DNA from 2 places in the Aeribacillus sp. FSL K6-3256 genome. Region 2 is predicted to be linked to the other one. Evidence: a T-box and tRNA genes for the amino acid it is inferred to sense, from the RefSeq annotation. Region 2 holds a T-box; the other holds one or more tRNA genes.
What was found. A T-box is a leader RNA that pairs with one kind of tRNA and senses whether it is charged. The one in region 2 lies ahead of pheS (phenylalanine--tRNA ligase subunit alpha), so its partner is inferred to be a tRNA-Phe.
Positions count from the first base shown of each region.

Region 1: it has a tRNA-Phe gene. The T-box ahead of pheS (phenylalanine--tRNA ligase subunit alpha) is inferred to sense a tRNA for this amino acid. The anticodon was not compared.

Region 1 covers NZ_CP150188.1:914,107-917,481, reverse strand. The annotation lists gene NSQ84_RS04510 (TraR/DksA C4-type zinc finger protein) at 1-578, shown strand, start outside; tRNA gene NSQ84_RS04505 (tRNA-Asn) at 639-710, opposite strand; tRNA gene NSQ84_RS04500 (tRNA-Ile) at 809-882, opposite strand; tRNA gene NSQ84_RS04495 (tRNA-Gly) at 889-959, opposite strand; tRNA gene NSQ84_RS04490 (tRNA-His) at 1,162-1,237, opposite strand; tRNA gene NSQ84_RS04485 (tRNA-Phe) at 1,255-1,327, opposite strand; tRNA gene NSQ84_RS04480 (tRNA-Asp) at 1,438-1,513, opposite strand; tRNA gene NSQ84_RS04475 (tRNA-Met) at 1,516-1,592, opposite strand; tRNA gene NSQ84_RS04470 (tRNA-Ser) at 1,603-1,692, opposite strand; tRNA gene NSQ84_RS04465 (tRNA-Ile) at 1,705-1,781, opposite strand; tRNA gene NSQ84_RS04460 (tRNA-Met) at 1,788-1,861, opposite strand; tRNA gene NSQ84_RS04455 (tRNA-Ala) at 1,872-1,944, opposite strand; tRNA gene NSQ84_RS04450 (tRNA-Pro) at 1,956-2,032, opposite strand; tRNA gene NSQ84_RS04445 (tRNA-Arg) at 2,036-2,112, opposite strand; tRNA gene NSQ84_RS04440 (tRNA-Leu) at 2,118-2,206, opposite strand; tRNA gene NSQ84_RS04435 (tRNA-Gly) at 2,214-2,285, opposite strand; tRNA gene NSQ84_RS04430 (tRNA-Leu) at 2,292-2,373, opposite strand; tRNA gene NSQ84_RS04425 (tRNA-Lys) at 2,381-2,456, opposite strand; tRNA gene NSQ84_RS04420 (tRNA-Thr) at 2,633-2,705, opposite strand; tRNA gene NSQ84_RS04415 (tRNA-Val) at 2,865-2,940, opposite strand; rRNA gene NSQ84_RS04410 (23S ribosomal RNA) at 3,037-3,375, opposite strand, start outside.
Region 2 covers NZ_CP150188.1:2,768,192-2,771,566, reverse strand. The annotation lists gene NSQ84_RS13355 (M42 family metallopeptidase) at 1-1, shown strand, start outside; gene sspI (small acid-soluble spore protein SspI) at 16-240, opposite strand; gene NSQ84_RS13345 (RNA methyltransferase) at 338-1,090, shown strand; T-box leader at 1,140-1,370, shown strand; gene pheS (phenylalanine--tRNA ligase subunit alpha) at 1,416-2,450, shown strand; gene pheT (phenylalanine--tRNA ligase subunit beta) at 2,465-3,375, shown strand, end outside.

The sequences.
Region 1 (3,375 bases), 1.9 Mb from region 2:
AACTGTATGAAAGAGAAAAAGATTTAGCTTTAAATAAACATTTAGAAAAAGAATATGAAGAGATCGTTGAAGCATTAGAAAGAATTCATGAGGGCACATACGGTACTTGTTCCGTCTGCGGAAAAAAAATTGATGAAGACCGTCTCAAAGCCATACCGACAGCCAAAACATGCAAAGAACATACTCTAGTTCAAACGATTTCTCATGAAAGACCTGTAGAGGAAGAAATACTTGATGCGACTTTTCACGGATCCTCTCAAATCGACCATGAAAATACCGCTGTTACTGAGCCGTATGATTATTTTCAAGATGTTATCGAATACGGAACGTCAGAAACACCGCAAGATGTAAGAACTCCACCGTTATCGTACGGAGATATGTATAATTCCGATGATGAAATTGGATATATTGAAGATATTGAAAACTTCATTTATACAGATATTGAGGGAAAAAACGTAAACGTCTATCCGTCACATGAACATAAACGATATGAAAAAATGCTTGATGAAGAGGATTTAACAGTTTTATGGGGAGATCTTCCATTAACAGAAAAAGAACCATATGCGAAAAATGATTAAAATTACAAGAAGACAAAAAAAGCGTTGCAAACTGCAACGCTTTTTTTGATTTCGAAATGACTCCGCAGGCAGGATTCGAACCTGCGACCGTTCGGTTAACAGCCGAATGCTCTACCACTGAGCTACTGCGGAATATAAAAAAATTTAAGGCATTTTGCCAAATAGAACAGCTTTTGACTGACAATTGCAGCAATGTCAATTGCCCAACTAGGCTGCTTAAAAAATAGCAATGGGCCTGAGTGGACTTGAACCACCGACCTCACGCTTATCAGGCGTGCGCTCTAACCAGCTGAGCTACAAGCCCATATTAAGCGGGTGATGGGAATCGAACCCACGACATCAGCTTGGAAGGCTGAGGTTTTACCACTAAACTACACCCGCGCGAAAATATTTATTTTTCTATTTAAATGATAAACACGCAATTTCCATGCCTCTTCCTCTTCCAGCACTGTTCGAGGATGTAAATGCGTCGAGGCAACTCGCAGATTATTCATTGAAGTGTCGCTCGTGGCTGAGGTTTTACCACTAAACTACACCCGCATAATAAGCTGATGATAGAAATAAATACTTAACTATAGGCAAATGGGGCGACTGATGGGAATCGAACCCACGAATGCCAGAGCCACAATCTGGTGCGTTAACCACTTCGCCACAGTCGCCGCAATTAATAAAACAATGGCTCGGGACGGAATCGAACCGCCGACACAAGGATTTTCAGTCCTTTGCTCTACCGACTGAGCTACCGAGCCGTAAAACTCCGATAAAAAATTATGTACAATCCATCATTAAAGAAAGAATTCATTGACACAACCTGCTGTACTTGAAAAATTCCTCCTACAGCTGTTGAATCAATAATTAATGGCGGTCCCGACGGGAATCGAACCCGCGATCTCCTGCGTGACAGGCAGGCATGTTAACCGCTACACTACGGGACCATTGGTTGCGGGGGCAGGATTTGAACCTGCGACCTTCGGGTTATGAGCCCGACGAGCTACCGGACTGCTCCACCCCGCGATAATAATGACGGAGGAGGAGGGATTCGAACCCCCGCGCGGTTTGACCCGCCTCTCGGTTTTCAAGACCGACCCCTTCAGCCAGACTTGGGTACTCCTCCATATAATAAAGATGGTGGACCTTGCAGGATTCGAACCTGCGACCGGACGGTTATGAGCCGTCTGCTCTGACCAGCTGAGCTAAAGGTCCGAAAAATGGCGGTGGAGGGGATCGAACCCCCGACCTCACGGGTATGAACCGTACGCTCTAGCCAGCTGAGCTACACCGCCAAATTAAATATGGAGCCTAGCGGGATCGAACCGCTGACCTCCTGCGTGCAAAGCAGGCGCTCTCCCAGCTGAGCTAAGGCCCCTTTAAATTCCCTGGTCGGGAAGACAGGATTCGAACCTGCGACCCCATGGTCCCAAACCATGTGCTCTACCAAGCTGAGCTACTTCCCGATATGGCGCGCCCGAGAGGAGTCGAACCCCTAACCTTTTGATCCGTAGTCAAACGCTCTATCCAATTGAGCTACGGGCGCAAATATGGTGCCGAGGACCGGACTTGAACCGGTACGGTAGTCACCTACCGCAGGATTTTAAGTCCTGTGCGTCTGCCAATTCCGCCACCCCGGCAGAGAAAAGCGGAAGACGGGATTCGAACCCGCGACCCCCACCTTGGCAAGGTGGTGTTCTACCACTGAACTACTTCCGCGTATTATGCGGGTGGAGGGACTTGAACCCCCACGCCGTAAGGCGCTAGATCCTAAGTCTAGTGCGTCTGCCAATTCCGCCACACCCGCGTCAAAATGGTGAGCCATGGAGGATTCGAACCTCCGACCCTCTGATTAAAAGTCAGATGCTCTACCGACTGAGCTAATGGCTCATAAAAAATTTTTTTCTCCTAATCCATTTTTCATTTGTCAGATGTCCCTTCCTCTGCCAGTCTTTTCGAGGATGTTGGATGCGTCGGGACAACTCTCTGATTGTTCGTCGAAGCATTGCTCGTTTCTCTGACGACTAATCTAAAAGTTCCTGCTCAATATGCAACACCTTTAATGATGCCGGCGAGAGGAATCGAACCCCCAACCTACTGATTACGATTCAGTTGCTCTGCCAATTGAGCTACACCGGCATGATGAATACAACAATCAATAATCAGTCTTGCTTCATTTGATCGTCGTTCCAATCTTAGAAATCTTGTCCAAGGAAAAGTTCAATTGGTACGATGAAGCAGCATGAAAGACGATATCTCGACCGTGCTTTGCCAATTGAGCTGAATCGATATACTGTATGGTGGAGGATGACGGGATCGAACCGCCGACCCCTTGCTTGTAAGGCAAGTGCTCTCCCAGCTGAGCTAATCCTCCAATTCAAAAATCACCAGAGGACATATGCAAAGTAAATAAAAGTCCATAATTCTTTCAAAACTAGATAACGGTTCCTTCACGAATAGATGCTCTTTCTTGGTTAAGTCCTCGATCGATTAGTATCCGTCAGCTCCACGTGTCACCACGCTTCCACCTCGGACCTATCTACCTCGTCATCTTCAAGGGATCTTACTCGCGTTTAGCGATGGGAAATCTCATCTTGAGGGGGGCTTCACGCTTAGATGCTTTCAGCGCTTATCCCTTCCGCACATAGCTACCCAGCGATGCCCCTGGCGGGACAACTGGTACACCAGCGGTGCGTCCATCCCGGTCCTCTCGTACTAAGGACAGCTCCTCTCAAATTTCCTGCGCCCGCGACGGATAGGGACCGAACTGTCTCACGACGTTCTGAACCCAGCTCGCGTACCGCTTTAA
Region 2 (3,375 bases):
AAAAGCAGGAGCTGGTTATTTCCCAGCTCCAGTCTCTTTTAATCCTTGTTCAAGTGTTTCAACCATTTCCTGCTGATCACGCTGACTTGAATGGTTCCAGATAATTTCAAATAACACGCCTAACCCTGGAAGCATTTTTTCTTCCTTGCTATTGATGGCATCAACGATCGTTTCTCTCAGCTCGTCTTTTGAATTTTGCGATATGTTGGCAATGACTGCATTGCGCAAATCAAAATTCATATCCTTCACCTCGTTTTTCTTCATTCTTCTTTATTTTTTCTTTTGTTTTCTATAATATGTATATGAAATGAACTATCAGTTGAAGGAGACACCATCATTGAAACGGATTGCGTCAACTAAAAATGAAAGAGTAAAAGAATGGAAAAAGCTGCAATCAAGAAAAAAACGGGAAGAGCGCAGGCTGTTTTTAATTGAAGGCTTGCATTTAATCGAGGAAGCTCTCAAATATAAATCAATTGTTCAAGAGTTAATTGTTTTAGAAGGAGCGAAGCTGCCAAATCATTTTTTCGAAGGTACTATTCCGACAACGATTGTTTCCAAAGAGGTGTTTTCGCTTCTGTCTGAAACGGATTCCCCGCAAGGTGTCATGGCTGTTTGTAAGCAGCTTAGGTGGGAAATCGATTTGAACGCCAAAAAATGGCTGTTAATAGATGCGGTTCAAGACCCAGGAAATCTCGGTACGATCATTCGTACTGCAGATGCGGCTGGAATGGATGTTGTGATTTTAGGTGAAGGGACGGTTGATTTGTACAATAGTAAAACGATCCGGGCGACACAAGGATCAATTTTTCATTTGCCTGTGGTCAATTCGTCATTAAAACAGATTATAAGCAAATTGAAGGAAGAGGAAATTCCTGTATTTGGAACTTCAACAAAAAATGCTGTTTTCTATAAAGAGATCCCTCCATCTGAAACATTTGCCCTCCTTGTAGGAAATGAGGGAAATGGGGTCTCAAAAGAGCTGCTGGATATGACGGATCAAAATTTACACATTCCGATTTATGGAAAAGCGGAGTCATTAAATGTTGCCGTTGCTTCAGCTATTTTCATGTACCATCTTCGCAAATAATGTTGCGCCTTTAATTTCTTTTTTTTATAATTAAAAGCAATTGAATAAAGGAATAACGATGACGGAGAAGAGTAGTTTGCAGGTCGCCATTTAGGGAGAAAATGCCGTAGACTGGAAGCATTTTTATGGTAGAGGCAAACGAATTCACCTCCAGAGTTGACGCCAGGACCATGCGGAAGCATGTAAAGGCGCTCCGGCTGTGCCGTTATGATAATGAAGTGAACAAAGATTCTTTCTTTGTTAATAAGGGTGGTACCGCGAAATTCAACTCGTCCCTTTTTTGGGATGGGTTTTTTTATTTATTTTAAAAAAAGGAGGAATTTACATGCAGGAAGAATTAACAAAGCTTCGCGATGAAGCGTTGCAAAAGGTACGGGAAGCAACGGATTTAAAACAATTGCAAAATATTCGCGTTCAATATCTTGGAAAAAAAGGACCGATTACCGAAGTTCTTCGCGGAATGGGAAAGCTTTCGAAAGAAGAACGGCCGAAAATAGGTGCGTTAGCAAATGAAATTCGGGAAGTGATTGCCGGGGAAATAACAAGTAAGCAAGAACAACTCGAAAAAGCAGAAATCGAGAAAAAATTACAGCAAGAAACGATTGACGTTACCCTTCCAGGTAGACCAGTTCGAACAGGAAACCATCATCCTCTCCAAGCGGTCATTGAAGAAATTGAAGATTTGTTTATCGGCATGGGATACACAGTAGAGGAAGGTCCAGAAGTTGAAACAGATTATTACAATTTTGAAGCGCTCAATTTGCCGAAAGGCCATCCGGCAAGGGATATGCAAGATTCCTTTTACATAACTGATGAAATTTTGCTGCGCACACACACATCTCCAGTTCAGGCGAGAACGCTAGAAAAATATAAAGGGAAAGGTCCTGTAAAAATCATTTGTCCAGGGAAAGTATACAGACGTGATACAGATGATGCAACGCACTCCCATCAATTTACGCAAATTGAAGGGCTCGTTGTGGATGAAAACATTCGCATGAGCGATTTAAAAGGAACGCTCGAAGTGTTTGCGAAAAAACTGTTCGGTGAAGACAGGCAAATTCGTCTGCGTCCGAGCTTTTTCCCGTTTACTGAACCGTCGGTGGAAGTCGATGTATCCTGTTTTAAATGCTCCATGAAAGGCTGTCATGTATGTAAAGGAACAGGCTGGATTGAAATTTTAGGAGCAGGGATGGTTCATCCAAACGTTTTGGAAATGGCGGGATTCGATTCGAAAAAATACCGTGGTTTTGCATTTGGAATGGGACCGGAACGGATTGCCATGTTGAAATATGGAATTGATGATATTCGTCATTTTTATACAAACGATGTGCGTTTTTTGAAACAGTTTAAACAAGCTTAAAAGGAGGTTTTCTCATGTTCGTTTCATACAAATGGCTCTCTGAATATGTTGATCTAGACATTTCCCCTGAGGAGCTGGCTGAAAAAATAACGAAGAGCGGCATTGAAGTTGAAAATGTTCAAGCTGTTAATGAAGGAATAAAAGATGTTGTAGTTGGACAGGTGCTTGAAAAAGAACAGCATCCAAATGCAGAAAAATTAAGCAAATGTTTAGTTGACATCGGAGAAGGAGAACCAGTGCAAATTATATGCGGCGCCCAAAACGTTGAAAAAGGTCAAAAAGTGCCGGTAGCCAAAGTTGGTGCGGTTTTGCCGGGCAATTTCAAAATTAAACGGGCAAAGCTGCGCGGTGAAGAATCTAATGGTATGATTTGTTCTTTGCAAGAGCTGGGCATTGAAGGAAAGCTTGTCCCAAAAGAGTTTTCTGACGGCATTTTTGTTTTCCCTAGTGATGCTGAAGTTGGAAAAAATGCGATTGAACAGCTGTTTATGGACGATTATGTACTTGAATTAGGTCTTACACCAAACCGTTCTGACTGTTTAAGCATGATCGGTGTTGCCTATGAAGTTGCAGCAATTTTAAAGAAAGAGGTTCGAAAGCCGGAAGTTCATTATGAGGCTGCCGAAGAAAAAGCAACTGATTATATTACTGTGAATGTTGAAGCAAAAGAAGATAATCCATTCTATGTAGCTAAAATTATTAAAAATGTCAAAATTGCCCCTTCCCCTTTATGGATGCAAATGCGCTTAATAAAAGCCGGAATCAGACCGCATAACAACGTCGTCGATATTACAAACTATTGTTTATTAGAATACGGCCAGCCGCTTCATGCGTTTGACTATGACCGGTTCGGATCAAAGGAAATACTCGTTCGCCGCGCACATGACGGAGAGACGATCGTGACCCTTGATGATCAAGAACGAAA